DNA from 4 places in the Streptomyces shinuiensis genome. Region 2 is predicted to be linked to each of the others. Evidence: riboswitches for the same ligand, from Rfam matches in the RefSeq annotation. Region 2 holds a riboswitch; each other region holds the start of a gene.
The links. A riboswitch is a leader RNA that binds a small molecule or an ion and turns the genes downstream of it on or off. The one in region 2 is predicted to bind cyclic di-AMP.

Region 1: another riboswitch for cyclic di-AMP. It lies ahead of ACGRHY_RS30240 (transglycosylase family protein); the one in region 2 lies ahead of ACGRHY_RS14620 (M23 family metallopeptidase).
Region 3: another riboswitch for cyclic di-AMP. It lies ahead of ACGRHY_RS16985 (transglycosylase family protein); the one in region 2 lies ahead of ACGRHY_RS14620 (M23 family metallopeptidase).
Region 4: another riboswitch for cyclic di-AMP. It lies ahead of ACGRHY_RS16815 (LysM peptidoglycan-binding domain-containing protein); the one in region 2 lies ahead of ACGRHY_RS14620 (M23 family metallopeptidase).

What each region holds. Positions count from the first base shown of each region.
Region 1 is NZ_JBIHML010000001.1:566,321-573,773, reverse strand. It holds gene ACGRHY_RS02410 (DM13 domain-containing protein) at 1-499, shown strand, start outside; cyclic di-AMP (ydaO/yuaA leader) riboswitch at 1,077-1,254, shown strand; partial or broken gene ACGRHY_RS30240 (transglycosylase family protein) at 1,259-1,558, shown strand; gene ACGRHY_RS02405 (transglycosylase SLT domain-containing protein) at 1,562-2,311, shown strand; gene ACGRHY_RS02400 (NADP-dependent isocitrate dehydrogenase) at 2,457-4,676, shown strand; gene ACGRHY_RS02395 (histidine phosphatase family protein) at 4,845-5,531, opposite strand; gene ACGRHY_RS02390 (SDR family oxidoreductase) at 5,657-6,409, opposite strand; gene ACGRHY_RS02385 (TetR/AcrR family transcriptional regulator) at 6,778-7,383, opposite strand.
Region 2 is NZ_JBIHML010000001.1:3,204,092-3,211,544, forward strand. It holds gene ACGRHY_RS14615 (PP2C family protein-serine/threonine phosphatase) at 1-1,213, shown strand, start outside; cyclic di-AMP (ydaO/yuaA leader) riboswitch at 1,450-1,628, shown strand; gene ACGRHY_RS14620 (M23 family metallopeptidase) at 1,640-2,719, shown strand; gene ACGRHY_RS14625 (antibiotic biosynthesis monooxygenase) at 2,915-3,658, opposite strand; gene ACGRHY_RS14630 (glutathione peroxidase) at 3,813-4,301, opposite strand; gene ACGRHY_RS14635 (DUF397 domain-containing protein) at 4,311-4,535, opposite strand; gene ACGRHY_RS14640 (helix-turn-helix domain-containing protein) at 4,535-5,380, opposite strand; gene ACGRHY_RS14645 (ATP-binding protein) at 5,596-6,228, shown strand; gene ACGRHY_RS14650 (very short patch repair endonuclease) at 6,321-6,731, shown strand; gene ACGRHY_RS14655 (DNA cytosine methyltransferase) at 6,826-7,453, shown strand, end outside.
Region 3 is NZ_JBIHML010000001.1:3,713,646-3,721,098, forward strand. It holds gene ACGRHY_RS16970 (5-(carboxyamino)imidazole ribonucleotide synthase) at 1-424, shown strand, start outside; gene purE (5-(carboxyamino)imidazole ribonucleotide mutase) at 421-966, shown strand; gene ACGRHY_RS16980 (dipeptidase) at 968-2,164, shown strand; cyclic di-AMP (ydaO/yuaA leader) riboswitch at 2,449-2,659, shown strand; gene ACGRHY_RS16985 (transglycosylase family protein) at 2,664-3,983, shown strand; gene ACGRHY_RS16990 (CGNR zinc finger domain-containing protein) at 4,270-4,449, shown strand; gene ACGRHY_RS16995 (UDP-glucose dehydrogenase family protein) at 4,493-5,833, opposite strand; gene ACGRHY_RS17000 (acyl-CoA dehydrogenase) at 6,045-7,223, shown strand; gene ACGRHY_RS17005 (LCP family protein) at 7,337-7,453, opposite strand, start outside.
Region 4 is NZ_JBIHML010000001.1:3,673,964-3,681,416, reverse strand. It holds gene ACGRHY_RS16835 (Ppx/GppA phosphatase family protein) at 1-972, opposite strand, end outside; gene ACGRHY_RS16830 (DUF501 domain-containing protein) at 969-1,508, opposite strand; gene ACGRHY_RS16825 (FtsB family cell division protein) at 1,584-2,102, opposite strand; gene eno (phosphopyruvate hydratase) at 2,257-3,546, opposite strand; gene ACGRHY_RS16815 (LysM peptidoglycan-binding domain-containing protein) at 3,810-4,520, opposite strand; cyclic di-AMP (ydaO/yuaA leader) riboswitch at 4,527-4,697, opposite strand; gene ACGRHY_RS16810 (transglycosylase family protein) at 4,933-5,946, opposite strand; gene ACGRHY_RS16805 (cytochrome P450 family protein) at 6,076-7,452, opposite strand.

The sequences.
Region 1 (7,453 bases), 2.6 Mb from region 2:
CGGTGTAGGGCTGTACTGGTTCCAGCCGTGGAAGCTGTGGCAGGACGAGACCGTGCGGGAGTCGCTGCCCGCGGCCCCGAGCGCGCCCGCCCCGTCGGCGGCCGACCGGGAGACCGCCTCCGCGACGCCGACCGCGCAGGCCGGACCGCGGACGCTGGCCGGCGGCGACCTGATCTCCCATGAGCACGCCACATCGGGAACGGTGCGGCTGGTCCGGCTGGCCGACGGCTCCCACGTCGTGCGCCTGGAGGACCTCGACACCAGCAACGGGCCCGACCTGTACGTCTGGCTGACCGACGCGCCGGTCAAGGAGGGCCGGGCCGGCTGGGGCGTCTTCGACGACGGGGAGTACGTCAGCCTCGGCAAGCTGAAGGGCAACAAGGGGGACCAGAACTACGCGCTGCCCGCCGATGTCGACCCGGACGCTTTCACCAGTGTGAGCATCTGGTGCGACCGCTTCGACGTCTCGTTCGGAGCGGCGGAGCTGAAGCGCGTCTGAACCGGGGCCGGGTCCGGGCCCGGCGCAACGAACCGGGCGGCAGGTCCTGAGGCGGCCGGAGTCCGGGCCGCGCGGTGCGGCCCCTCGCGTGAACGTGCGCGAGGGGCCGCTTCCGCCGTTCGCCTCCGCGACTGCACCGGAAAACCGGCAAAACGCCTATGCGGTGAACAGTGGGTCATTGGGAAGGAAGGGATCAGTCGTGACCTTACGGCCCCTATGTTCCTCAAAGGCTCCTGTCGTGAGCAACGCCCCATAATGGCCCGGCCGTTCGAATGGTGTGCCGGGAATCACACTGCCGCGCCCTTCGTGTGCCCGCCGCCGGGTTCCTTGGACGCCGGCGGCTGAAATTCCTGGCCCGGAGGCGTTTTGAGGTGTGTGCCGCCCCGCGGGCTCCCGTGACCGGCCGGTGGCCGGACACGCATGGCGGCCGTGTTTGTCGGCTCGGTGACAAAGTGATAGGCCGTCGGATTTCCGACGTCTTGTCTTCCGTGAATTGCCTGTGTTTATGTGTCCTGGCCTTCACCGTCCTTGGTGGGGGCTCCACCGCCGGGACGCCGAGTCCTGCCGCCCGGCCGGGGAGAGGCAACAGCTGACCATGGCAGGAGCGGGGAAACCACATACGCGCCGTGCCGCGCCTTCGGCGGCCCGGCTTGGGGTGAAGCCCATTCCCGACGTCCCCTGACGCGAAGGGAATGGGCCGGGCAACTCCGGCCCGAATCCGACAGCTAACCTCGCAGGCGTGGGAGAGGAAGCACACCCATGTCCCGTGGTCGTCACCGCCGCCCCCGCACACCTTTGATATCCCGTCAGTTCTCGCGTGTCTCCCTCGCCCTCACCGCCGGTGGTGCGGGAATCGCCGCACCCATGGTCGCCGCAGGCAGCGCGAGCGCGGCTTCCACCGCGGTGTGGGAGAAGGTCGCCGAATGCGAGAGCAGCGGCAACTGGTCCATCAACACCGGCAACGGCTACTACGGCGGACTGCAGTTCTCGCAGTCCAGCTGGGAGGCGGCCGACGGCACCGAGTACGCGCCGCGCGCCGATCTGGCCACCAAGCAGGAGCAGATCGCCGCCGGTGAGAAGCTGCTCGAACTCCAGGGGCCGGGAGCCTGGCCCACCTGCGGGCCGACGGCCGGCCTCTCCCGGGGCTCCGGCACCCCCGACAGAGTCCCCGTCACTCAGACGGGCGGCGAGTCCGAGGTGAGGACCGGGGCCGAGCGCAAGCCCGCGGCCGACTCCCACACCGTCACCTCCGGCGACACCCTCCACCGGATCGCCACCGCCCACGGTGTCGAGGGCGGCTGGCAGGCGGTCTACGAAGCCAACCGCGAGACCGTCGGCGACGATCCGCACCTGATCTTCCCCGGCCAGGAGCTGACCCTGGCCGCCCGGTCCTCCGGCGGAGGACCGAAGCGCGCTCCGGAGCGCGCGAGCCGGACAGAGGCCCGCCCGGCCGCAGAGAAGACCGCGCCCCAGGCCTCACCGAAGGCCTACGCGGACAACCTGGACGGCTGGATCCGCGAGGCCCTGGACATCATGCGGGCCAACGGCATCCCCGGCACCTACGAGGGCATCCACCGCAACATCATGCGTGAGTCCAGTGGCAACCCGAACGCGATCAACAACTGGGACATCAACGCCCAGCGCGGCACCCCCTCGATCGGCCTGCTCCAGGTGATCAAGCCGACCTTCGACGCCTACCACGTCCCGGGCACGGCGAACAGCCAGTACGACCCGGTCGCCAACATCGTCGCCGCCTGCAACTACGCGGCCGACCGCTACGGCTCGATCGACAACGTCAACGGGCCCTACTGAGACGGCCGGGCCCGCGGCCCCCGCAACCCCGCCCCCGGCGGCGGCGCGAACGCGCCGCCGCCGGGGGCGGGGCACTTTCGGGGGAAGGCCCTCCACGGGATATCTTGATGTCGAGCAATGTTGCAGACGTGGAGCGGAGCACCCGGTGACTGACTCGACCATCATCTACACACAGACCGACGAGGCCCCGGCCCTGGCGACGTACTCTTTCCTGCCGGTGGTCAGGGCCTACGCAGCCAAGGCGGGCGTCGCCGTGGAGAGCCGTGACATCTCCCTGGCGGGGCGGATCATCGCGGTCTTCCCCGAGTACCTCAAGGAGGACCAGCGCATCGGTGACGCGCTCGCCGAGCTCGGCGAGCTGGCCAAGACCCCCCAGGCCAACATCATCAAGCTGCCGAACATCTCGGCCTCCATCCCGCAGCTCAAGGCCGTCATCGCCGAGCTCCAGGAGAAGGGCTACGCGCTCCCGGACTACCCCGACGCCCCCAGGACCGACGAGGAGCGGGAGATCCGCGCCCGCTACGACAAGGTCAAGGGCAGCGCCGTCAACCCGGTGCTGCGCGAGGGCAACTCCGACCGCCGCGCCCCCGCCTCGGTGAAGAACTACGCCAAGACCCACCCGCACCGCATGGGGGCCTGGACCCCCGAGTCCAGGACGAACGTGGCGACCATGGGCGTGGACGACTTCCGCTCCACCGAGAAGTCCGCGGTCCTCGCCAAGGACGACGCGCTCCGCATCGAGCTGGTGGGCGACGACGGCTCCACCACCGTGCTGCGCGAGTCCGTGCCCGTGCTCGCCGACGAGGTCGTGGACGCGGCCGTCATGCGGGTGGCCGCACTGCGCGAGTTCCTGGGGAACCAGATCACCCGCGCCAAGGCCGAGGGCGTGCTGTTCTCGGTCCACCTGAAGGCCACCATGATGAAGGTCTCCGACCCGATCATCTTCGGCCACGTGGTGCGCGCCTTCTTCCCGAAGACCTTCGCCGAGTACGGCCGTACCCTCGCCGCCTCCGGCCTCACCCCGAACGACGGGCTCGGCGGCATCCTCAAGGGCCTGGAGTCGCTGCCCGAGGGCGCGAAGATCAAGGAGTCCTTCGAGGCCGAGCTGGCCGAGGGCCCCGAGCTGGCCATGGTCGACTCCGACCGCGGCATCACCAACCTGCACGTGCCCAGCGACGTCATCGTCGACGCCTCCATGCCGGCCATGATCCGGACCTCCGGCCACATGTGGGGCCCCGACGGCCAGGAGCACGACACCCTCGCGGTCCTGCCCGACAGCTCCTACTCCGGCATCTACCAGGCCGTCATCGACGACTGCCGCGCCAACGGCGCCTTCGACCCGGCCACCATGGGCTCGGTGCCCAACGTCGGCCTGATGGCGCAGAAGGCCGAGGAGTACGGCAGCCACGACAAGACCTTCGAGATCCCCGCCACCGGCACCGTCCGGGTGACCGACGGCGACGGCAACGTCGTGCTGGAACAGACGGTCGGCGCCGGCGACATCTTCCGCATGTGCCAGACCAAGGACGCCCCGATCAGGGACTGGGTCAAGCTGGCCGTCACCCGCGCCCGCGCCACCGGCGCCCCGGCGGTGTTCTGGCTGGACGAGACCCGCGCCCACGACGCCAGGCTGATCGAGAAGGTCCGCACCTACCTGGCCGAGCACGACACCGAGGGCCTGCGGATCGAGATCATGGCGCCGGCGGAGGCCACGAAGTTCTCCCTGGAGCGCATCCGACGCGGCGAGGACACCATCTCGGTCACCGGCAACGTGCTGCGCGACTACCTCACCGACCTGTTCCCGATCCTCGAGCTGGGCACGAGCGCCAAGATGCTCTCCGTCGTCCCGCTGATGAACGGCGGCGGCCTGTTCGAGACCGGCGCCGGCGGCTCCGCGCCCAAGCACGTCCAGCAGCTGGTCAAGGAGAACTACCTGCGCTGGGACAGCCTGGGCGAGTTCCTGGCCCTGGCGGTCAGCTTCGAGCACCTGGCGCAGACCACGGGCAACGCCAAGGCCCGGGTGCTGGCCGACACCCTCGACCGGGCCACGGCCACCTTCCTCAACGAGGACAAGTCGCCCACCCGCCGCATCGGCGGCATCGACAACCGCGGCAGCCACTTCTACCTGGCGCTGTACTGGGCGCAGGAGCTGGCGAAGCAGACCGACGACGCCGAGCTCGCGCAGGCCTTCGGCCCGCTGGCGCAGGAGCTGTCCGAGCAGGAGCAGACGATCGTCGGCGAGCTGGCCGCGGTCCAGGGCTCCCCGGCCGACATCGGCGGCTACTACCGGCCCGACGACGCCAAGGCCTCGGCCGTCATGCGTCCGTCGCAGACCCTCAACCGGGCGCTGGCGAGCCTGTCCTGACACGGCGGGCACGGGGGGACGTTCCCGCGCACCCGCCCGCGTCCGTTCCGTGACGCCGTCCCGGCCCGGACTCCCCGTTCGGCCGGGACGGCTCGCGTGCGGCCGCCCGCACCGCGCGCACGGGGGCGGGGACCGCTCCGCAGGGGCGGACGGCGGCGAGCGGCCGGGTCAGCGGTAGGTGAGCAGCGCACGCCGTTCCCCGGCGAAGTGCGCGTGGTCGTTGAAGGCCAGCAGGCTGATGCCGGAGGAACCCGCGACGAGGGTGGTGATCGCGGCGTTGACGGTTACCCGGTTCAGTGCCACGATTCCGGCCGGCGGAGCGGACAGCAGCCCTCCGCACAGGGCCGCCAGCACCCCGCCGGAGGTGACCACCACCGCGTCGCTCCCGGGCCGGAGTCCGTCGGCCAGTCCCCGCAGCGCGTCGGCGGCGCCGGAGGCGAACCGCTGCCAGCCGCCCTCGCCGGTGTCGGCCATCCACGCCTCGAGAGCCCGGTCGAGGACCGCCTGGACGCCACGTGAGCCGGCGGAGGTGTCGGCGGATGCGCCGGCGGGGGCGTCCTGCGGCGCGGAGCCGCCGTAGCGCTCGACGAGGTCGATGTGGTCGTACTCGTTCCACCGCGCATCGGTGCGCGGCGCCCCGGGCAGCCCGGCGGTCCTCGCGATGATCTCCGCGGTGTCGCGCTGCCGGGCCAGGGTGCCGCAGACTACGACCGGGTCGCGCGGCGCACGCCGGGCCAGTTCGGCCCCGGCGACCTCGGCCTGTCCGCGTCCGAGGTCCGACAGCGCGTCGTACCCCTCGGCCGTGTCGGCGCCGAACGTGGCCTGGCCGTGGCGGACCAGATGGATGACCGGCATCGCTGCCCTCCTGTCGTCGAAGTGCTGTCGGTGCTTTCCGGGCTGTCGGGGCCGGCGCTGCCGCCGCGCCGCCCGGGGAGGCGGGCGAAGCCGGGGCCCGGGGAAGGCCGGGGGAGCGGGTCTTCTCAGCTCATCCTCGCCACGACGCCCAGGGGCAGCCGGCGCATGGCGAAGCCCATGGGTACCCAGGGCCAGGCGGGCACCTTCGCCTGGGCGCGTTCGGCCTCGATGGCCTTCACCATGGCGCGCACCCCCTTCTCGGTGGAGACCATCAGCGGCGTCCGGCCGGCCGGTCCGCTCATCTCGGAGGCGATGTAGCCGGGGAAGAGGGTGGTGACCTTGACCGGGGTGCGCAGCAGCTCGGCGCGGATGCCCTCGGCGAGGGCCGCGACGCCGGCCTTGCTGGCCGCGTACGTGGTGAGGTTGCGGGGTAGGCCGCGCATGGCGCTCATGGAGGAGACGACGACCAGGTGGCCCGCCCCCTGGTCGCGGAAGACCTCCACGGCGGCCTCGCACTGGGCGAGGGCGGCGGTGAAGTTGGTCCGCGCGGTCTGGAGGTTGGCGTCGAAGCGGCCGGTGCCGACCGGTTGGCCCTTGCCCAGTCCGGCGTTGACCACGACCCGGTCCAGCGAGCCCAGGTCGGCACGGAAGGCGCGGAAGACCTCGAAGACGGCGCCGTGGTCGTTGACGTCCAGCGCGCGTACCGAGACCGTGATGCCGGGGTGGGCGGCCAGCAGCTCCTCGCGCAGCCGCTCCAGGCGGTCGGTGCGGCGGGCGCACAGGGCGAGGTCGCGCCCCCTGGCTGCGAACTCGCGGGCCATCTGCTCGCCCAGCCCGGCGCTGGCCCCGGTGATGAGGATGTTCTGACGGGTGCTCATGCCGTGTGCTCCTGTGTCTTCCGTCGTGTTTCCTGCCCTGTCGCCGCAGTCCCCGCGGCCGGCGGCGGGACCGCCCCGCCTTCGGCCCGGCCGCGCGGGGGCGCCGAGGCGCGCGCCCCCGCGGGAGACGGTCCCGGTACCGGCGAGGTGCCGGCGAACCCGGTGACGCGTTGGGCGTGCTCACGGGCCCGCGGTGAACGGGCGAAGTCCACGGCCGGTTTCCTCGCCGGGGGACGTCCGACGTCCGGGGCGCCCGCCCACGGCGGCGTCGTCGCGACGGCGAGCGTAGCCAACATACTGACCAGTGCTCAATAGCGTGGGTGCGGGGTGGTCCGGATCACCCTCGCCTGCCGGCGGGCTCGGGTAGGTCAGCGCGGCGGGGCGAGTGGTGCGCCCAGGGGCGCCAGCAGCCGGCCGAGACCGTCGACGAGGAAGCCCACCAGTTCCTCGGCCGCCACCTCCTCCCCGGCCTCGATCGCCATCTCCTCCGCCATCGCCAGCCAGCCGCGCACCGCGAGCCGCACCAGCGGATCGGGGGAGGGCTCGCCCAGCGCCGTCAGGATCCGCTCGGCCAGCGTGGCGCGGATGCCCTCGAACACCTCCACCACCAGTTCGTCCCCGCCGGCTCCGGCGCGCACCAGGGCCACGTAGTTGGCGCGGCGGCGCCGCACGAAGCCGGTGAAACCCCCGACCACGGCGCGCACCCGCTCCTCGCGCCCGCCCTCGTCCGGCAGGCGCGTGTGCCGCAGCAGCCGCTGCCCGGCGGCCCGGACCACCGCGGCGTAGTAGTCGCGCTTGGTCGGGAAGTAGTGGAACAGCAGACCGCGCGAGATACCCGCCTCGGCCGCCACCTCGTGGATCGACAGCTCGTGGATGGGGCGGCTGACCAGCAGCCTCAGCCCGATGGCGATCAACTGCCCGCGCCGGTCCTCGGCGCTCAGGCGCACCCGGGCGCGGACGGGATCGGCTGTCATGCGGGTGACGGTAACTTGCCGCCGGACGCCCGGCAAACGCCCGGCACGCGGGTATGGGAGGCGCCGGCCA
Region 2 (7,453 bases):
GGGCGACGGGCGGCAGGAGACGGGCGGCGGCAGGGCCCGTGTCCGCGCCTTCCCCGTCATCGGCCGCCCGCCGTGGCTGCTGCCCCTGCTGCTGGTCCTGCTGGGTGTGGGCGTCAACCTGCTGACACCCGACAGGCTCTTCGTGGGCGCGCCGTTCGCCGCGGCGATCCTGCTCACGGCGTCCCTGTGGACGTTCCGCACGACGGTGGGCACGGTGATCGCCGTGCTGGCCACCGAGGTCGTCCTGCTGCTGACGAGCGGACGTTCGGCGGGCGAGGTCGCGGTCCGGCTGGCCACCAACGCCACCGTCGGAGCGCTGGCCCTCCTCCTCAACCACGTCCTGCACCAAAGCGAAGCCAGAGTGGCCTCGGCCCACCGGGTCGCCGAGGCCGTCCAGCTCGCCGTACTGCCCGCGCCGCCCGGCCGGGTCGGCGACCTGAGGATCGCGGTCCGCTACGAGGCCGCACAGGCGCACGCCCGGATCGGCGGCGACCTGTACGGCGTGCAGCGGACGCCGTACGGGCTGCGGCTGCTGGTGGCCGACGTGCGCGGCAAGGGAACGGAAGCCGTCGGCACGGCCACCGTCATCCTCGGCGCCTTCCGGGAGGCGGCCGAGACAGAGGAGGACCTCGGGGCGGTCGCGGACCGCGTCGAGCACGCCCTGCTCCGGGAGGCCGGGCAGCGGGAGGCGAGGCCGGGCCGGTCGGAGGAGTTCGCCACGGCCGTGTTCGCCGAGGTCCCGGCCGGCGCCCCGGGGAGCCTGCGGCTCGTCAACCGGGGCCATCCGCCGCCGGTACTGCTGACCGGACAAGGGGATGTGCGGCTGCTGGAGCCGGACACGGAGCCGGACACGGAACCGGACACCGGGCCGGGTACAGAGGCGTACGCGCTGCCGCTGGGGCTGGGGGACCTGGCGGGTGACCCCGGGAGCGGGCGGACGGAACCGGTGCCCTTCCCGCCCGGCTCCCTGCTGCTGCTCCACACCGACGGCCTGACGGAGGCGCGGAACGCGGCGGACGTCTTCTACGACCTGGCGGAGGGGCTGCGCGGCCGGCGCTTCACCGGGCCGGCGGCCCTGCTCGACCACCTCCTCGCGGACGTCGACGCGCACACCGGCGGGCACCAGGGCGACGACATGGCGCTGCTGGCGGTCATGCGCGACCCGGAGTCCCCGGAGCCCTCCGGAGCTCCGGAGGGCTCTGGCCGACGGTGACCTTCCGTAGCCGACGCACACCCCTCCGCATAACAACTGAGGCAACGTCAGATGGTGTGGCGTGCGTCTCATGTGCGGATCCGGCAGTCGAATCACCCGGATTGGCCCTCTAATGCCCTGATAGTTCTCCGTCAAGAAAGCCCCATGTTCAAAGAGGGGACTTGGAAACCGGAGCGCACCTCTATTAACGTTCGATAACGCAGCGCGGTCGTCACTGTCGCCGAAGAGGGCGGCACCGTGCGCCGTCGCCGAATCCCGTAAGCGCGGCCCCGTCAACAGCGGGGACGTGCCCAGGGAACCGGGGAACCACCAATTGGGGTGAATCGGATTCATGCGGCATGCCCGTGTGGACCCGTAGGAGACCTTCCTGCTCCGAACCCGTCAGCTAACCCGGTAGGCGAGAAGGAAGGAAAGGAGAGCGCCCCCGTGGCGTCCAGCACCCCGGCCCCCGAGGTCTCGCACGACCCGCACACCGCCGCTTTCGCCCCGTTCGGTCCGGAAGGTGACGGCGATCAGCCGGTGTGGAACCCGACCGAGGACTCCGTCCGCCCGGTCCGCGGCCGGCACCGCGTCGCCAAGCAGCGCAACGGTATGGCCCGCAGCGGAGCGGTCCTCGGCGTCGGCGTGATCGCCGCGGTCGGCGCGGGCGGCATAGCCACCGCCAAGGACAAGTCGCCGGTCGCCATCTCCATGCCGGACGTGGACCTCGGCGCCATGGCCGAGGGCATCCCCGTCGTCGGCGCCCTCGTCTCCGACGACGGCGACGACGGCGACTCCGCCCCCCGGGCCGAGACCACCAGCCCCTTCGGCGGCACCGTCACCCAGGCCGGCCTGGACACCTCCGACGCCACCACGACCGTCGTGACGGCGGACGCCGGCGAGGCGCTGCGGGCGCGCATCCTCCAGCAGGCCGACCAGCAGCAGACCGGCGCCGCCCAGGCGGCGCTGGAGGAGGCCGCCGACCAGGCCGCGAGCCAGGCGGCCGAGGAGGCCGCCGACCAGGCCGCCGAGGAAGCCAAGGAAGCGGCCGAGGCGGAGGCCGAGCGCAAGCGCAAGGCCGCCGAGGAGGCGGCGCGCAAGGCCGAGGCCGAGCGCCTGGCCAAGCTCGCGGCCAGCTACACCCTCCCCCTCACCTCGTACCAGATCACCTCCACCTTCGGCCAGTCCGGCTCGATGTGGGCCAACGACCACACCGGCCTGGACTTCGCCGCACCCACCGGCACCCCGGTCAAGGCGGTGCACAGCGGCGAGATCGTCGAGGCCGGCTGGGCGGGCTCCTACGGCTACCGCATCATCCTCAAGCTCGACGACGGCACCGAGATCTGGTACTGCCACCTGTCCTCCATGACCGTCACCACCGGCAAGGTGACCACCGGCGACGTCATCGGCCGCGTCGGCTCCACCGGCAACTCCACCGGCGCGCACCTCCACCTGGAGGTCCGTCCCGGTGGCGGCGACCCGATCGACCCGCTGGCCTGGCTGCGGAGCAAGGGCCAGTCCATCTGACGACGGCCGGCCCGTCCGGCACGGTCCGTCCGGTGCGGTCCGTCCGGTCCGTCCGGTCCGTCCGGCCCGTCCGGCGTCCGCCCATCCCGCCCCACCCCGGCCGGGGCTCTTCGAGCCCCGGTCCCACGAACCCCGGCGGCCCTGGTGACTCCCCCCGACACCAGGGCCGCCGGCCCGTTCTTCACCCGCGTACGCCTACCGCGCTCGTGCCGCCCGCTCCCCGGGACGCTCGGTGGAGAACAGCAGCCGGTAGCGCGCCACATCGCTGCTCACCAGCCCGGGGAAGTCCCGCACCCGCTCCCACGGCGGCGACGGCGTACCGACCCCCTCGCCCGGAGCCTCCAGCGCGTCGATGTGTGCCTGCTCGCTCTCCCACTCCGCGTAGTTGACGACGCGTGTGCCGTCCGTGCTCAGGTGGAAGTGGGCCGCGATGCCGCCCGGCGGCAGGCTCCCGTCGGTGCTGTCGTCCTCGATCGCGGCGGCCACGGTGTCCACCCACGCCCGCTGCCGCGCCTCGTCCGGCCCCTCGAACTCCACCTCCACGACCACCACGCACCCCGGCTCGGGCCGCCTGCCGTCCCGGCCCGGCTCACCCCGCCCCTCCGGCAGGCTGCGGTAGCGGCGCGTGCGGGCCAGGCGCAGCCGCTCGATCCCCGGCACCGCGTCGTCGATCTCGTCGTTGCGCTCCTGGCGGTGGGTGCGTACGTACTCCTCGTACGCCTTCTCGTCCGTCCACTGGGAGTAGTGCAGCAGCGTCCGGCCGTCGGTCCCGGCGTAGACGCTGTACGACAGGATGTCCGGCGTCGGCCACCCCCGCTTGTCCCAGGTGGCGGCGATGGCGTCGGCGGCGGCCCGCTGCCGCTCGGGCGTGCCGACGTCCCAGGCGCTGATGAGGACGGCGCCGGCGTCAGGGCGGGCGGGGTCGGGGTGCTGGGGCATGGCGGACACGGGTGTGCCTCCTCGTCGGTCGCAGGGTGTTCCCTCACGTCGCGGAATCACCCTCACGCCTCAAGTCGCCTTGAGGTCAAGGAGGACGGGCGGCCGGTCCGCGCGGACCGGCCGCCCGTTCACAGCCGGGATGGGCAGCCTGCTGTCAGGCCGGCAGCCGCTCCTCGATCGCGGCGACGACCTCCGCCGCCTCCGGCTCGGTGCGCGGGCGGAACCGGGCGACGGGGGTGCCGTCAGCCGCGACCAGGAACTTCTCGAAGTTCCACTGCACGTCCCCGGCCTGCCCCCCGGCGTCGGCCAGCTCCGTCAGCTCGGCGTAGAGCGGGTGCCTGCCGTCCCCGTTGACGTCGGTCTTCTCCAGCATCGGGAAGGTGACGCCGTAGGTGGCCGAGCAGAACGTGCCGATCTCCTCGGCGGTGCCGGGCTCCTGGCCCATGAACTGGTTGCACGGCACGCCGACCACGGTGAACCCGCGGTCGGCGTACTTCTTCTGCAGTCGCTCCAGGCCCTCGTACTGCGGGGTCAGCCCGCACTTGGACGCGACGTTGACGACCAGCAGCACCTTGCCCCGGTGCTCGCCGAGGGTGGTGGGTTCGCCGGTCAGGGTGCGCAGGGGGATGTCGTAGAGGCTCATGAGCCCTGTCTAGCAGAGTTCGCGCCCGCGCCCGCCGTGAACCTTCACACCCTCCAGGAACGTTTCCCACGCCCCCGCCGGAAACCTCAGCACGGGCCCGCCCGCCTCCTTGCTGTCCCGCACGGCCACACTCCCCGGCCCGTACGCCGTCTCCACGCACTCGGTCGCTCCCGCGCCGCTGTACGAGGACTTGAGCCAGGAGTTCTCCGGTGTCAGGGGTATGGCTGGGCGCATCACATCTCCTCGCGGACACGTCTGATCAACTCTGTTGAGGCTGCCATGTCCAACGCTTGGGCGCGGAGGTAGTCGAACGCAAGCCGGTACCGGTCCAGCTCGTCCTCCTTCTCCAGGAAGATCGATCCCACATGGATGTCCACGTACACGACATCGAGCGACGGCTCGGCACCGCCGATGATGACGAAGCTGCCCATGGCGGCGGAGTGCGCACCCTTGGAGAAGGGCAGCACCTGGAGCGTGATGCTGGTTGATCTGCTGACCTCCAGCAGATGCCCGAGCTGCTCACGCATCACCTCGGGCGAGCCGACGACCCGCCGGATGACCGACTCGTCGAGCACGGCCCACAGGTGTGGAGGCTTGTCACGGGCGAGGATCGCCTGCCGTTTCATACGGAGATCCACGAGCCGGTCGATCTCCTCGGGCATGAGCCGCATCTCGGACGCGTGCTGCACCGCCTCCGTGTAGCGGCGGGTCTGGAGGAGCCCGGGAACGTACAGGCAGGCGAAGTGGTCTTCGCGCACAGCCTCGTCCTCGAGCGTGAGGAGCAGGTTCATGGTCTCCGGAAGTTTGTCGGCGATGGATCCCCACCACCCCAGCTGTCGGGCATCCTTGGCAAGCCTGACGGCGGCCTCGCGCTCGGCGTCGGTCACTCCGTAGTGCCGGCAGAGGCCGTCCACGACGAGCCACCTCACAGGCCCTTCCTGTGTCTCGTACCGGCTCACAGTGGCCTTCGAGACCCCGACGAGACGACCGGCCTCCTCGAGTGTCATCCCCGACTGGGCGCGGAACTTCCGCATCATCGCGCCGAGCTGGCGGCGTCGGGTAGTGACTCTTGGCGGCATGACGGCAACCCTCCTGCTCTGCGGACTTCTGTCCACGCATGGCCAATCAGGCTACGAGCGAGCCGAGTTGGTGCTCCGGTGATTCACTCGATCGATTTCTGTGAGAAGTTACATGAAGAGATATCTCATGCCACAATCGCAACCAGGCGGTCACCCGGCGAAGCCGTACGGAGCGGCAGGCGCAGCGCCGACGTGACGCGAAGGGAGTGCGATCCATGCACGGCTACGGCACCTCGGAACCCCGGCTGCGTTCAGTGCTGCCTTTCAGAGCGGTCCCGGAGGAACTGAGGGGGCTACGGCTGATGATCAGGGAGCAGCTGGGGCTCTGGGGGCTGACCGAATTGGCGGACGACGTGGAAGTGGTCGCGGGTGAGCTTGCGGCCAACGTCGTCAGGCACGTGGGCCAGGACACCGCGGCAACACTCGTCCTTGCAGTGGGTGATGGTCTACTCCGGCTCGAAGCTCACGACGGTTCCCACGCGGTTCCCGCAGTCAGGCAGCCCGGCGACTACGACGAGAACGGTCGTGGGCTGCGCCTGCTCGCCGCGCTGGCCGCCGAGTGGGGAACGATGCTCACGGCCTCCGGCAAGGTGGTCTGGTGCGAGTTCTCCCTGGGGGTGAATGAGGAGTGCCAACGCCTCCAGCGAGCCGCGAGCACTCTCGAGGTTTACGGCCGCGTCTCCGGCCGGCTGGCACCGACCAGTACGCGCAGTCTTGCTGTCCTTGAGGGAGCGGCGACAGGGCTCATCGCCGACCTTCTCTACTGGCTGGCGAAGCAGGGGCGGGACCCGGACGACTTTCTCGACCGGGCCCAGATGCACTACGAGGCAGAGGCGGACGTCGCGTAGTTTCCCGAGTTCCACCTCGGCTGCGGCAACGCCTCACCCGCCGGCACGATGGCTGTATGCCTGCTCCTTCCTCTCCGGGGATCTCGGCCCGGATGAGCCGCCAAGCCAACCGTGACACGAGCCCGGAGGTAGCGGTTCGCCGCCTGCTGTACGCCGCCGGGTATCGCTACCGACTGCACCGGAAGGTTCCGGGGATGCCACGCCGGACCATCGACATCGCTTTCCCCGGTACCAAGGTGGCGGTCTTCCTGGACGGCTGTTTCTGGCACGGGTGTCCCGATCACGCCACCCAACCCAAGGCGAACAAGGAGTGGTGGCGCCAGAAGCTCGATCGGAACATCAGCCGCGACCTGGAGACAACGGAACGGCTGTCGGAGGAAGGATGGACAGTGCTGCGTTTCTGGGAGCACGAGTCCCCTGACGTGGTGGCCGATCGGGTTGCCCAGATGGTGACGGAGCGCCGGGCACGTTCCCGAACGATGCCCGGTGCCCGCGATCTTTGACCGATCCCACGCGTGTGCTGCTTCTTCCGACTACGGTCGATTCCGGCCGGACAGGAGCAGCACACGGGGGGACGTTCACTTGACCTCGGCTCGTCTGACATCGCTGGAAATCTGCGCGGGAGCCGGAGGGCTGACGATGGGGCTCGATGCCGCCGGATTCGATCCAGTCGCCCTGGTCGAGAGGAACCGGCACGCGTGCGACACCCTGAGGACCAACCGCCTCGGTTGGCGAGTCCTGGAGATGGACCTGCGGGACTTCGTCGCACAGGAGCATCCGTACACCTACGACGTCGATCTGCTGGCGGCCGGGCTTCCGCGGGTCAAGTCACCGGCCGCGGGCAGACGCATCGAGGACCTCTACGAGAGGGAGCTGCTGGAGGCGGCCGTATGGCTGGTCGCCGAGGTGCGGCCGCGCGCGGTGTTGATCGAGAACGTTCCCGCCCTGGTGAGCGACGACGCGTTCACCGGCATTCGTGAGTTCGTCCGACTAGAGCTGGAGCACCTTGGATACGCGCTGCACTGGCGGACGATCAACGCCCGCGACTTCGGGATCGCTCAGGATCGGAGGATGGGCCTGCTGGTCGCGCTCCAGCCCGAGTCGGCAGGGCGCTTCCGGTGGCCGGAACCACTGCGCACACCCCCTCCAACAGTAGGGGCCGTGTTGTGGAAGTCCATGGCAGCACGGGGGTGGCCCGGAGCGGTGGCCTGGGCGACTCGGGCCG
Region 3 (7,453 bases), 510 kb from region 2:
GGGCGAGCTGGGCGTGATCGGGCACCTGGCGGTGGAGCTGTTCGAGACCCGCGACGGTTGTGTCCTGGTCAACGAGCTGGCCATGCGCCCCCACAACAGCGGCCACTGGACCCAGGACGGCGCGGTCACCTCCCAGTTCGCCAACCACCTGCGGGCCGTGCTCGACCTGCCGCTGGGCGACCCGCGCCCCCGCGCGGCGTGGACGGTGATGGCCAACGTGCTCGGCGGCGACTACCCCGACATGTACCAGGGCTATCTGCACTGCATGGCCCGCGATCCGCGGCTGAAGATCCACATGTACGGCAAGGACGTGAAGCCCGGCCGCAAGGTCGGCCACGTCAACACCTACGGCGACGACCTGGCGGACGTACGCGAGCGCGCCGCCCACGCCGCCGCCTATCTGCGAGGGACCATCACCGAATGAGCAACGCCCCCAGCCCCGCCCCCGCCGTGGGGATCGTCATGGGATCCGACTCGGACTGGCCCGTCATGGAGGCCGCGGCCGAGGCCCTGGACGAGTTCGAGATCCCCTACGAGGTCGACGTCGTCTCCGCCCACCGCATGCCGCACGAGATGATCGCCTACGGCGACGAGGCGGCCGGGCGCGGACTGAAGGCGGTCATCGCGGGTGCCGGGGGAGCGGCCCACCTGCCGGGCATGCTCGCCTCCGTCACCCCGCTGCCGGTGATCGGCGTCCCCGTGCCGCTGCGGCACCTGGACGGCATGGATTCCCTGCTGTCCATCGTCCAGATGCCCGCCGGGGTCCCGGTGGCCACGGTCTCGGTCGGCGGCGCGCGCAACGCGGGCCTGCTGGCGGTCCGCATCCTGGCGGCCCATGACGAGGAGCTGCGCGAGCGCATGGAGCGGTTCCAGGCTGAGCTGAAGGACCAGGCGCGGGAGAAGGGGAGGCGGCTGCGGAGCAAGGTCGCCGCGGGCGGCGCCGGCTTCGGCTTCGGGGGCAGGTGAGATGGGTCACTCCGCCGAGCTGCTGGCACGGGCCAGGGCGCTGCTGGAGGCCCATCCCGTCGCCGACGGCCACAACGACCTGCCGTGGGCGCTGCGCGAGCAGGTGGCGTACGACCTCGACCGGCGCGACATCGCCGGCGACCAGTCGGCCCATCTGCACACCGACATCCCGCGGCTGCGCGCGGGCGGGGTGGGCGCGCAGTTCTGGTCGGTCTACGTGCGCACCGACCTGACCGGCGACACCGCCGTCAGCGCCTGCCTGGAGCAGATCGACGTGGTGCGGCGGCTGGCCGACCGCCATCCGGCCGACCTCAGGCCCGCCCTCACCGCCGACGACATGGAGGCGGCCCGCGCCGAGGGCCGCATCGCCTCCCTGATGGGCGCCGAGGGCGGCCACTCCATCAACAACTCCCTGGCCACGCTGCGCGCCCTGTACCGGCTGGGCGTGCGCTACATGACGCTCACCCACAACGACACCATCGACTGGGCGGACTCGGCCACCGACGCCCCGCGCCACGACGGCCTGACCCGCTTCGGCGAGGAGGTCGTGCGGGAGATGAACCGGCTGGGGATGCTGGTGGACCTCTCCCATGTGGCGCCCGCCACCATGCGCGACGCCCTGCGCGTGACGACGGCGCCGGTGGTCTTCTCGCACTCCTCGGCCCGCGCGGTGTGCGACCACCCGCGCAACGTCCCCGACGACGTGCTGGAGCGGCTTCCGGTCAACGGCGGTGTGGCGATGGCCACATTCGTGCCGAAGTTCGTGCTGCCCGCCGCCGTCGCCTGGACCGAGGCCGCCGACGAGAACATGCGCGCCCACGGCCTTCACCCCCTGGACGGCACCGAGAGGGGCCTGGCGGTCCAGCGCGCCTACGAGGAGGCCAACCCGCGTCCGGTCGCCACGGCGGCGACGGTCGCCGACCATCTGGACCACATGCGCGAGGTCGCGGGCATCGACCACATCGGCATCGGCGGCGACTTCGACGGCACGGCCTTCACCCCGTCCGATCTGAGTGATGTGTCCGGATACCCGCATCTGGTGGCCGAGTTGCTGGACCGCCGCTGGTCCGAGGCCGACCTCGCCAAGCTCACCTGGGGGAACGCGGTGCGCGTGCTGCGTGACGCGGAGGCGGTCGCCCGCCACGAGCGGACCGGGCGCGGTCCGTCCATCGCCACCATCGGACAGCTCGACGGGTAGCTCCTTGACCTCCTCGTGATTCAACTCACGAGCCGGCCCTCCCCGGCGCGTCGCTCTGCGTGCCGGAGGAGGGCCTTCTGTGTCATCGGCCCTGGCAGGGGAGGAGAGTGACGCAGCGTCAGAGTCGGACTCCGCCACTCTTCGAGAGGTGAACGCAGCGGACGGTGACGATCGGACGATCATCAAAGCCTTCGAAACGGGCGTCCTGTGACCCATCGGCTTGTATCGGCGGAAACGATGTGTCTACCGTTCTGGCCGTGCCGTACGAATGTGCGGCGGCCCGCTGTCGAACGCCGAATCCTGTCAACGGCGGCGGGCTGGACCATCCACACCACCCGATGGCAGGAGCGGGGGACCCAAGGTAAGTCGCCGTCCCGGGTTCATACGGGACGGCTTGGGGTGAAGCCATGCCGCGGCACACGCCGCGGCGCACATGGCCGGGCAACTCCAGCCCGAACCCGACAGCTCACCTCGCAGGCGTAGGAGAAGGAGCACATCTATGTCCGCACGCGGACGTCACCGTCGTATGCGCAACAGCCGTCTCACCCGCCTGTCGCTGGCCATCTCCGTGGGCGGCGCCGGCATGGCCCTTCCCCTGGTGACCGCCGGCGGGGCCAACGCCGCCTCCGTCGAGACCTGGGACAAGGTCGCCCAGTGCGAGAGCACGGGCAACTGGTCCATCAACACCGGCAACGGCTTCTACGGCGGCCTGCAGTTCACGCAGAGCACCTGGGCTGCCTTCGGCGGCACCCAGTACGCGCCGCGTGCCGACCTCGCCACCAAGGACCAGCAGATCGCCGTCGCCGAGAAGGTGCTGGCGGGACAGGGCCCGGGCGCCTGGCCCGTGTGCTCGGTCAAGGCCGGTCTGACCAAGGGCGGTCCCGCCCCGGCCGTCTCCCCCGGCGGCCAGAGCAACCCGACCGAGCAGAAGGAGCAGGCTCCGGCGGCCGCTCCGAAGGCCGAGGCCGAGCCCGAGGCCGAGTCGAAGCAGCAGAAGAGCGAGCCCGAGGCCGCGCCGCAGCGCACGGACCGCGGTGAGCGCGCCCACAGCCACAGCCACAGCCACGACCACGGCGCGGGCAAGGGCACCTCCTACGAGGTCGTCGGCGGCGACACCCTCTTCAAGATCGCCGACGCCCAGGGTGTCCAGGGCGGCTGGGAGCGCATCTACGAGGACAACCGCCAGGCCATCGGCGACAACCCGAACCTGATCTTCCCGGGCCAGGAGCTCACCCTGGGTGGCGCCACCACCCAGCAGAAGGCCGCGGCCAAGCCCGAGGCCAAGGCCAAGCCCGAGGCCGAGGCCAAGCCCGAGGCCAAGGCCAAGCCCGAGGTCAAGCAGGCTCCGAAGGCCGAGAAGGCCGAGGCCGTGCAGCAGTCGGCCGAGCGCGCCGACCGCAGCGACCGCGGCGCGGTCACCGGCTACGCCGCCCCGGTGAACGCCGCCCCGTCCGGCTCCTACAAGGCCTCGGGTGCCCGTTGGTCCAACGGTCACACCGGTGAGGACTTCGCCGCCGCCTCCGGCACCCCGGTGAAGGCCGTCACCAACGGCACCGTGGTCTCCGCCGGCTGGGGCGGGGCCTACGGCAACCAGATCGTCATCCGCCACGAGGACGGCCGGTACAGCCAGTACGGCCACCTGTCCTCGCTGTCGGTCAGCGCCGGCCAGACGGTCAGCGCCGGCCAGCAGATCGGCGCCGTCGGTTCCACCGGCAACAGCACCGGTCCGCACCTGCACTTCGAGATCCGTACCGCCCCCGGCTACGGCTCGGACATCAACCCGCTGGCCTACCTGCGGGCCAACGGCGTCAGCATCTGAGGGGCCTGACCCTCACCGACCCGGTCACCAGGGTCCGGCCTCCGGGCCGGACCCGGGCCCGGAGCCGGCCATGAGGCGGGCGGGGCAGAGGTGTGCGAACACCTCTGCCCCGCCCGCCTCTTCTTCGTGCCCTCGCGGGCGGCCGCGTCCAACTCCCCGCGGGGACGCAGAAGTCGAGGTGGAGCCGCTGTGACCGCTCGGCGCTGGGCCACTGCGGCGGCACGTACCCGCGCGTCTCCCGGAAGGCGAACGTCCGGCCCTCGAGGGCGCCCGAGCCGAACGTCACATCCACCCGCCTGCCCTCGACCCCGGCCTTCCCGCCCGGCAGCCGTGCGAGGCGCACGACTGCCGCCTGGCGTACTGCGACAGGAGCCGGGCCGGCCGCAGACGCCGGTGCACCATGGCCGTCTGCGGCAGCGGGGCGAAGACGCGGACCCGCCGCGCACGGCGGTCCTCCGCGGAGTGAGCCGGCCGCCCGCGAGGGCACGCGGGGCCCACAAGGTGGGGCCCTACGCCGCCGGCCGGCCCAGCGCGCGGAAGGACCAGCCCGCCTTGCGCCACAGGGCCGGATCGAGGGTGTTGCGGCCGTCCAGGATGCGCTTGTGCGCCACGGCCTGGCCCAGCACCTCCGGGTCGAGTTCCCGGAACTCGCGCCACTCCGTCAGGTGCAGCACCACGTCCGCCCCGCGCACCGCGTCCGGCGCGCTTTCCGCGTAGCCGAGGGTGGGGAAGACCCGCCGGGCGTTCTCCATGCCCTTGGGGTCGTAGACCGTCACCTGCCCGCCCTGCAGATGGATCTGGCCGGCGACGTTCAGCGCCGGCGAGTCCCGTACGTCGTCGGAGTCCGGCTTGAAGGTCGCCCCCAGCACCGCCACGCGCTGCCCCAGGAACGCGCCGCCCACCGTCTCGCGGGCCAGCTCCACCATGTGGGAGCGGCGGCGCATGTTGATCGAGTCCACCTCACGCAGGAACGTCAGAGCCTGGTCGGCTCCCAGCTCGCCCGCCCGCGCCATGAACGCGCGGATGTCCTTGGGCAGGCAGCCGCCACCGAAGCCGATCCCGGCGCGCAGGAACTTCCGCCCGATCCGGTCGTCGTACCCGATGGCCTCCGCCAGCTTCACCACGTCGCCGCCGGCCGCCTCGCAGACCTCGGCCATGGCGTTGATGAACGAGATCTTGGTGGCCAGGAAGGAGTTCGCGGCGGTCTTCACCAGCTCCGCCGTCGGGAAGTCGGCGACGACGAACGGCGAGCCCTGGGCCACCGGCTTCGCGTACACCTCGCGCAGCAGCTCCTCCGCACGCGCCGAGCGCACCCCCACCACGATGCGGTCCGGGCGCAGGGTGTCCTCCACGGCGAAGCCCTCGCGCAGGAACTCCGGGTTCCACGCCAGCTCCGCCGCGTCGCCCGCAGGGGCCAGCTCCGCCAGCCGCCTCGCCAGCCGGTCCGCGCTGCCCACCGGCACCGTGGACTTGCCCACCACCAGCGCGGGCCGCGCCAGATGGGGGGCCAGGGAGTCCACCGCGCTGTCCACATAGGACATGTCGCACGCGTACTCGCCCTGCTTCTGGGGGGTGTTCACACAGACGAAGTGGACGTCCCCGAACGCGCCCACCTCCTCCCAGGAGGTGGTGAAGCGCAGCCGCCCGGTCGAGCCCGCCACCCCGGCGACATGGCGGCGCAGCAACCCCTCCAGCCCGGGCTCGTAGAACGGCACCCGCCCGGCGGAGAGTGCCTCGACCTTCTCCGGCACCACGTCCAGGCCCAGCACCTCGAAGCCCAGCTCGGCCATGGCCGCGGCGTGCGTCGCGCCGAGGTAGCCGGTGCCGATCACGGTGATTCTGAGGGCCATGGACTGCTCCTGGGATACGGGAGAGATGCTGCCCGCGAGCATATCCGGCCGCCGCCGGGGCGGGCGGGGGCAGTGCGGGGCAGTGCGGGGCGGTGCGGGACGGTGTGCGAGGCCGGTGTCGGCAAACTCATGTACCCGCGGCGACGGTGGACCACTAGAATTGTGTTACTTAACGGTAGTTAGCAGCAGCGCACCCAGGGAGTGAGACACCGTGGCGGGATCGACCGACTTCGACCTCTACCGTCCGTCGGAGGAGCACGACATGCTCCGTGAATCGGTGCGCTCGCTCGCCGAGGCGAAGATCGCGCCCTTCGCGGCCGACGTGGACGAGCAGGGCCGCTTCCCGCAGGAGGCCCTGGACGCGCTGGTCGCCAACGACCTGCACGCCGTCCACGTGCCCGAGTCCTGCGGCGGCGCGGGCGCCGACGCGCTCGCGACCGTCATCGTGATCGAGGAGGTCGCCCGCGTCTGCGCCTCGTCCTCCCTGATCCCGGCCGTCAACAAGCTCGGCTCCCTCCCGGTGATCCTGTCCGGTTCCGAGGAGCTGAAGAGCAAGTACCTCGCCCCGCTGGCCAAGGGCGACGCCATGTTCTCCTACTGCCTCTCCGAGCCGGAGGCCGGCTCGGACGCCGCGGGCATGAAGACCCGCGCCGTGCGTGACGGGGACACCTACGTCCTCAACGGGGTCAAGCGCTGGATCACCAACGCCGGCGTCAGCGAGTACTACACCGTGATGGCCGTCACCGACCCCGCCAAGCGCTCCAAGGGCATCTCGGCCTTCGTGGTGGAGAAGGGCGACGAGGGCGTCTCATTCGGAGCCCCGGAGAAGAAGCTCGGCATCAAGGGCTCCCCGACCCGCGAGGTCTACTTCGACAACGTCCGCATCCCCGCCGACCGCATGATCGGCGAGGAGGGCACCGGCTTCGCCACCGCGATGAAGACCCTGGACCACACCCGCATCACCATCGCGGCCCAGGCCCTGGGCATCGCCCAGGGCGCGCTGGACTACGCCAAGGGCTACGTCACCGAGCGCAAGCAGTTCGGCAAGCCGATCGGTGACTTCCAGGGCGTGCAGTTCATGCTCGCCGACATGGCGATGAAGCTGGAGGCCGCCCGCCAGCTCACCTACGCCGCCGCCGCCCGCTCCGAGCGCGTCGCCCTCGGCGCCGACGGCAAGGCCGAGGACCTGACCTTCTACGGCGCCGCCGCCAAGTGCTACGCCTCCGACGCCGCCATGGAGATCACCACGGACGCCGTCCAGCTGCTGGGCGGCTACGGCTACACCCGCGACTACCCGGTCGAGCGCATGATGCGCGACGCCAAGATCACGCAGATCTATGAAGGCACGAACCAGGTCCAGCGGATCGTCATGGCCCGCAACCTGCCGTGAGGCGCCGTTCCCGGGCGGGGCGCCCGGGAACGCGTGTGGACCCCCGGACCGGACGGTCCGGGGGTCCACACGTTCACATGGCCATGGCGTCGGTGTTCCCCGAGCCGGCGGGTTCAGTCGGCCCTGACCGTGACCTTCTCGCCGTTCTTCAGCTGCCCGACGAGCTGCTTGACCCTGGTCATGTCCCACTTGAGCGAGCCCTGCGGCGCGGAGCCCGCTATCGGCATGTT
Region 4 (7,453 bases), 470 kb from region 2:
CGCGGCGCGGGAGTGGGCGATGCCGTCGAGGATGTCGTGTTCGCTGACCACGACCTCCCGGGCCCCGGTGCGCTCCATGATCGTCTGAAGGACCAGGGCACCCGCACCGATCACGTCCACCCGTCCCGGGTGCATCACGGGGATGGCGGCGCGCTCGTCGTGGGTGGCGGCCAGCAGGCGTGCGGTGACCTCCGCGACCTTCTCCGCGCCGATCCGGGAGTGGTGGATGGCGGACGGGTCGTACTCGGACAGCTCCAGCGCGACGGCTGCGACGGTGGTGACCGAACCGGCCAGCCCCACCAGCGTCCGCGCCTCGGCCAGCGGGACGGTCTTCTCCACCAGGTCCAGCGCGGCCTCGGCGTCCGCCCTCATGGCGGCGATCTGCGCCTTCGAGGGAGGGTCGGTGATCGTGCCGTCGCACAGCAGATGGCGCTCGGTCAGCCGGACGCACCCGACGTCCACGCTGCGGGCGGCCCGCACCCCCTCGTCGCCCACCACGAACTCCGTGGAGCCGCCGCCGATGTCCACCACCAGATACGGCCCCTCCAGGTGCTCCGCGCCCGCCAGCTCCCCGGTGGCGCCGGTGAAGGAGAACCCGGCCTCCTGGTCGCCGGTGATCACCTCGGGCTCGACGCCCAGGATGTCCACGACACCGCGCACGAAGTCGTCCCGGTTCTCGGCGTCGCGCGAGGCGGAGGTGGCGACGAAGCGGGTGCGCCCGGGGGTGACGCCGTGAGCGCGGATCACCTCGGCGTACTCGCGGCAGGCGGCGAAGGTGCGCTCCAGCGCCTCGGGGGCCAGCCGCCCGGTGCGGTCCACGTCCTGACCGAGGCGGACGATGGTCATCCGGCGGTCGAGGTCGGTCAGCTCGCCGGTGTCCCGGTCGATGTCGGCGACGAGCAGGCGGATGGAGTTGGTACCGCAGTCGATGGCGGCGACCCTGACCGTCGTGCCGTTCGTCGTCCCTGTCACCGCGCGTCCTCTCCGCCGCCCCCGGCCGTGCCCACGCACGGTCCCTTGCGCCACCACTCCGGGAGCATGGCGATCGCCTCGTCGCCCAGCGGGTTGACGCCCGGGCCCGCGACCAGCGAGTGGGCGACCAGGACGTGCAGGCACTTGACGCGGTCGGGCATCCCGCCCGCGCTGGGGAAGCCCTCCAGCACCTCGATGGCGTCGCGGCGCGCGATGTAGTCCTCGTGCGCCCGGCGGTACGCGGCGGCCAGCTCCGGGTCGGTGCGCAGCCGCTCGGTCATCTCCTTCATCACGCCCTCGGCCTCCAGCGTGCCGATCGCGGAGGCCGCGCGCGGGCAGGTGAGGTAGTACGTGGTCGGGAAGGGCGTGCCGTCCTCCAGCCGCGGTGCGGTCTCCACCACGTCGGGCTGCCCGCAGGGGCAGCGGTGCGCGATGGCGCGCAGACCGCGCGGCGGGCGGCCGAGCTGCTGCTGGAATGCCTCGACGTCGGCTTCGGCCGGCGCGGTGTGCTCGGTACGGGGCGGGGGCGTTTCCATAGGGCCAGGATGCCTCAGGGGTGTCGGGGCCGGGCGCGAGGGCCCGGCGGAGCGGAAGGATCGCGTCCGGGGCGTTCAGGGACGCTGTCCGGCGGCGCCGGAGGCGTCCGCCGCGTCCACGCCGTCCCACAGGTGCCGGTACCAGGCCTGTTCGGTGGGGCCGGACTCGGCGGTGCGGCGGGAACGGGAGGCGCCCTCGCCGGCCCGGTCGGCCGTGCCGCGCGGGAGGATGTAGCCGGTCTCGCCGGGGCGCACGTAGAGCAGGTGCTCGCGGATCATCCGCTCGACGTAGGCCGGGTCCTTCCAGCGGGCCTTCAGATCGCGCTTCTCCTCGACCCGGCCGCGCAGTTCCTCGACCAGGCGCCGCTGCTCCTCGATCTCCGCACGCTGCGAGACGTACTGCCGCATGGGGTAGGCCAGGGCGACGACGAGCGAGCACAGGACCATGACGAGCAGTGCGGCGCGGCCGGTCAGCCGGCTGCGCCGGGGAGCGCGCATCCGGCGGTTCTGGGCTCGGTAGACGCGCTCCGCCGCCTGTGCGCCCAGTGCCCTGAGCCTGGTCGCGGTGGAGAACCTGTCCCGTTCCGCGGCCACCTCGCCTCCCCTGCTGCCCTGTCGTCGCCGTGCCGTCGCGGTGTCGTCGCCGTATGCCGCCGCGTCCCCGCCACCGTACGGGACGGCGGCGGGGACGCGGTGACGGCACGGCCGCCGCGGCGGCCGTGCTCAACGCTTCGCGGAGCGACCGCGCTTACCGGTCCGCGGAGCGGAAGCGCGGAAACGCCGAGCGCCCGGCGTACACCGCGGCGTCGTCGAGGATCTCCTCGATGCGCAGGAGCTGGTTGTACTTGGCGACGCGCTCGGAGCGGGCCGGGGCGCCGGTCTTGATCTGGCCGCAGTTGGTGGCGACGGCCAGGTCGGCGATGGTGACGTCCTCGGTCTCGCCGGAGCGGTGGGACATCATGCACTTGAAGCCGTTGCGCTGGGCCAGCTCGACGGCGTCCAGCGTCTCGGTCAGGGAGCCGATCTGGTTGACCTTGACCAGCAGGGCGTTGGCGGCACCCTCCTCGATACCGCGGGCCAGGCGCTCGGGGTTGGTGACGAACAGGTCGTCACCGACGAGCTGGACCTTGTCGCCCAGGCGCTCGGTGATGGTCTTCCAGCCGTCCCAGTCGTCCTCGAACAGCGGGTCCTCGATGGAGACCAGCGGGTACGCCTCGACCAGCTCGGCGTAGTAGTCGGTCATCTGGGCGGCGGTGCGCTCCTGGCCCTCGAAGACGTAACGACCGTCCTTGTGGAACTCGGAGGCGGCCACGTCCAGGGCGAGGGCGACGTCCTGGCCGGGGGTGTATCCGGCCTGCTCGATCGCCTCCAGGATGAGGTCGAGCGCCTCGCGGTTGGAGCCGAGGTTCGGGGCGAAGCCGCCCTCGTCGCCCAGGCCGGTGGACAGGCCGCGCTCCTTCAGCACCTTCTTGAGGGTGTGGTAGACCTCGGTGCCCCAGCGCAGCGCCTCGGAGAAGGACTCGGCGCCGATCGGCGCGATCATGAACTCCTGGATGTCCACGTTGGAGTCGGCGTGCGATCCGCCGTTGAGGATGTTCATCATCGGCACCGGCAGCAGGTGCGCGTTCGGCCCGCCGAGGTAGCGGAACAGCGGCAGGTCGGACGCCTCGGAGGCGGCGTGGGCGACGGCCAGCGAGACGCCGAGGATGGCGTTGGCGCCGAGGGAGGACTTGTCCGGGGTGGCGTCCAGGTCGAACATCGCCTGGTCGATCAGGCGCTGCTCGGTGGCGTCGTACCCGACCAGCTCCGGGCCGATCTGCTCGATGACGGCGAGGACGGCCTTCTCGACGCCCTTGCCGCCGTAGCGGCCCTTGTCGCCGTCACGCAGCTCCAGGGCCTCGAAGGCGCCCGTGGAGGCGCCGGACGGAACGGCTGCACGGCCGGTGCTGCCGTCGTCGAGGCCGACCTCGACCTCGACCGTGGGGTTGCCTCGCGAGTCGAGGATCTCGCGGGCCACTACGACGTCGATGGACGGCACGAGGGTCTCCTTCGTGTGTGTCGGGCGTGTGTGTCGGGTCTCAGTGCCCCGAGCCTATCCGGCCCGCGCCCGCCACCTCGTCGACAGCCCGTGCCATACGGCGGAACGGATGGTGAAATCGCAGCTCAGAAGAGGTGGGGGCATTTTGTTTCCAAATTGAATAAACCCGGTGCGGTGCGCCCTCCGCCAAGGGAGGTGACACACCGCACCGGGGTGGCGCCGCCGGGTGACGGGAGTGGCGCCGGGGCGGGCACAGCAGGGGATCAGACCCGGAGCTGCTGGCCGGGGAAGATCAGATTGGGGTCGTCGCCGATGACGTCGGCGTTGTCCTGGTGGATCTGCTGCCAGGTGGTGCCGTGGGCAGCGGCGATGGCGCGCAGCGTGTCGCCGGACTTGACCGTGTAGCCGGCCTCGGCACCGCCCCGGTGGCCGTCCGCCCGCTCGAAGGCGCTCTGCGACCGGGACTGCTCCTGGGACTGCCGCTGCGACTGCGACTGCTTCTGCGACTGCGACTGCGACTGCTTCCGGGACTGCGACTGCGACTCGGCGTCGGGGCCGGCGGGGCGGCCGCCGCCCGGGTCCACCTCGGCCGCGGGCCCGCCGGCGGTGAGGCCGCCCTTCTCGGCGCAGGCCCAGGCGCGCGGGCCCTGCATGGCCAGCAGCCGCTCGGCCACGGCGATCTGCTGCTCCCTGGTGGCAAGGTCGGCGCGCGGCGCGTACCGGGTGCCGCCGGCTGCCTCCCAGCTCGACTGGGAGAACTGCAGACCGCCGTAGTAGCCGTTGCCGGTGTTGATGGACCAGTCGCCGCCGGACTCGCACCGGGCGACCCGCTCCCAGGTGTCGACGGACGCGGCCGAGGCGCCCGGCGCGCCCGCCACCGGAACGGCGATGGCGGCGCCCGCGGCGCCCGTCAGCGCGGCCGCGCGGACGGCCCTGGCGGTGCGACTGTCGTACCCCTTGCCGGTGAACAGCATGGACGTCCCTTATCTCACCGACGCCTGCGAGGTGAGCTGTCGGGTTCGGGCAGTGAGCAAGCCCGGCCGTCCGGGGCACGGGGCCCCGGGCGACTTCACCCCAAGCCGCTCCGGACCGTGCGGTCCGGGGCGGCGCCTACCTGGTTCCCCCGCTCCTGCCCTCGGCGCTGACGCGACGACTGCCCACCGGCCGCCGGCAGGATTAGGCGCTGCGGACGGTGGCACTCGCGGTGCGAGCGAGACGACGGTAAGCACACCGGGGCATATGTCTCAAAGCATGTCAGAAACCGCCGATTCACCCTTTCTGACGCCCTCGCGGCTGGAACCCGCAGGTCAGGTGAGGAGCGTTAGGCCGGACAGGAACGACACGCCGCAATCGCCCGGGAGGGTCATCCCGCAGGGCCGTCCGCACTCACCCGAGAGTGAGTTCCTGTCCCGGCAGGATCAGGTCCGGATCCTCACCCACGACGTCCTTGTTGCTCTCGTACAGCCCGCTCCAGCCTCCCGGAACGTCCTGCTCCTGCGCGATCGTCACCAGCGAGTCCCCGGGACGCACCAGATAGCCCTCGTCCCTCCCGAGGGCTCCCAGACCGCTCACGGTGCCCGCCAGCGCGGGTCGCTCGGCGCGGGCGGAGCGGTCGGCGGCCTCCCCGGAACGCTCGTCTCCGGCAGCCTCCCGGCCCTCCGGCGTCCGGCCGTCCGCGGCCCGGCCCTCCGCCTCCCGCTCCAGTTCGCGCGGGTCGCGCTCGCCGCGGTGCTTTCCGGTACCCTTCCCGGCCTCGGCGCGGGCGTCGTCCCCGGCACCGGCCTCGTCACCCTCGGCGCCGTCGGCCTCCGGGGCGTTCCGCTCGTCCTGGGCGCCGGTGTCCTCCGCGCCGCCGCCTCCTGTCCCGCCCCCGCCGGCGGCCGGGGCTCCCTCCTCCGCGTCGCCGCCCGGCAGGAGGCCGTCCGGCAGGCCCCCGCCGCCCTTTCCGCTCCCGCCGTCCCGCGCGCCCTCCTCCGGCTCCGGCAGGAGGTTGTCCGGGTCGATGGCCGGGGCCTCGCCGGTGGTGTCGTGGCGCAGCCCGGCGTTGACGCCGCAGGAGGGCCAGGCGTCCGGCCCCCGGTCGGCGAGGATCTTCTCGGCCACCGCGATCTGCTGGCTGCGGCTGGCGAGGTCGGGGCGCCCGGCGTACGCCGTACCGCCGTACCGCTCCCAGATCTCCTGGGTGAGCTGGAGGCCGCCGTAGTAGCCGTTGCCGGTGTCGGCGCTCCACAGGCCGCCGCTCTCGCACTGCGCGACCCGGTCCCAGGTGCCGAGGTCTGCCGCCTGCGCGCCCGTCGCCCCGAGCAGGGGGATGGCGAATCCCGCGCCGGTCGCTCCGGCCGTGACGAAGATGGCGGGAGCCTGGCGGGGGCGGCGGTGTCTACCGTTCCCGGAAAGCATGTGTGGAGCCTCTCGTGCGTGGACAGCCGACAAGGTTGAGCGGTTGACGGCTGAACGTAGCGTCACCGGGCCGATCATCACAAGTCAGTGTCTCGCAGATCACGCACGGATCACATACATGACTGTGCGTCACCCGCGCACCGGCTCGAACTCGACCGGCAGTTCGCGCAGTCCTCGCATGATGAGGCCGCCCCGCCAGCGCAGATCGGCGGGTTCCGCCGCGAGCCGCAGGTCGGGAAGGCGTCCCAGCAGGGCCGTGAGCGCGATCCGCCCCTCCAGCCGCGCCAGCGGTGCGCCCAGGCAGTAGTGGATGCCGTGGCCGTATCCGAGGTGGGGATTGTCACCGCGCGTGAGGTCCAGGGTGTCCGGGTCCGCGAACCGCGCCGGGTCTCGGTCGGCGGCGGCCAGCACCACCAGCACCGGGTCGCCGGCGCCGATCCGCTGCCCGCCGATCTCCAGCGACTCGGTGGCGAACCGCCAGGTCGCCAGCTCCACCGGCCCGTCGTAGCGCAGCAGTTCCTCCACCGCCGTGTGCAGCAGCGCGGTGTCGCCGGCCGCCAGCGCGCCCTGGAGCCGGCGCCGCTGCTCCGGGTGGCGCAGCAGCGCGTAGGTGCCGTTGCCGATGAGGTTGACGGTGGTCTCGAAGCCGGCGAACAGCAGGATGAACGCCATCGCCGCGGCCTCGTTCTCCGTCAGGTGCTCACCGTGGTCGCTCGCCCGGATCAGACCGGAGATCAGGTCGTCGCCCAGGTCGCCGCGCTTGCGGTGGATCAGGTCGGCCAGGTATGCGCGCATCCGCTTCACGGCCCGGCCCACCCCGCCGCGTGGGCCGCCGCCGTGGCTCCCCCGGGGGCCCGCGGGCCGCCCCCCGGAGTGACGCAGCATCATGCCGGCCCAGTCGCGGAAGTCGTCCTGGTCCTCGGCCGGAACGCCGAGCATGTCGCAGATGGCGTAGATCGGCAGCGGGAACGCGAACTCGTGGATGAGGTCGGCGCTCCCGCGCTCCGCGAAGCCGTCGACGAGCCGGTCGGCCAGCTCCCGTACGCGCGGCTCGAAGGCCGCCACCCGGCGCGGGGTGAACGCCTTGGACACCAGCCGCCGCAGCCGGGTGTGGTCGGGCGGGTCGATGTTGAGCAGGTGCGTCATCAGGTTGGCGCCGCGCTCCCCCGGAATCCCCACCTTCCCCTTGCCGTGCGCGGCCTCGCTGTGGTGGGCGGGGTTCTTGCTCAGCCGCGGGTCGGCCAGCGTCTCGCGCGCGTCCGCGTACCGCGTCACCAGCCACGCCTCCACCCCGCTGGGCAGCACGGTGCGGTGCACGGGCGCGTGCTCGCGCAGCCGGGCGTACGCGGGGTAGGGGTCGGTGGCGAATTCCTGTGAGAACAGGGCGGGTGGGCGAGGAGAAGCAGCAGCGGGTGGGCGAGGAGAAGCAGCAGCGGGTGGGCGAGGAGAGGCAGCGGCGGCGGGCGGGGGCGGGGTGCGGTCGTCGCCGGCGTTCTCGTGGTCCACG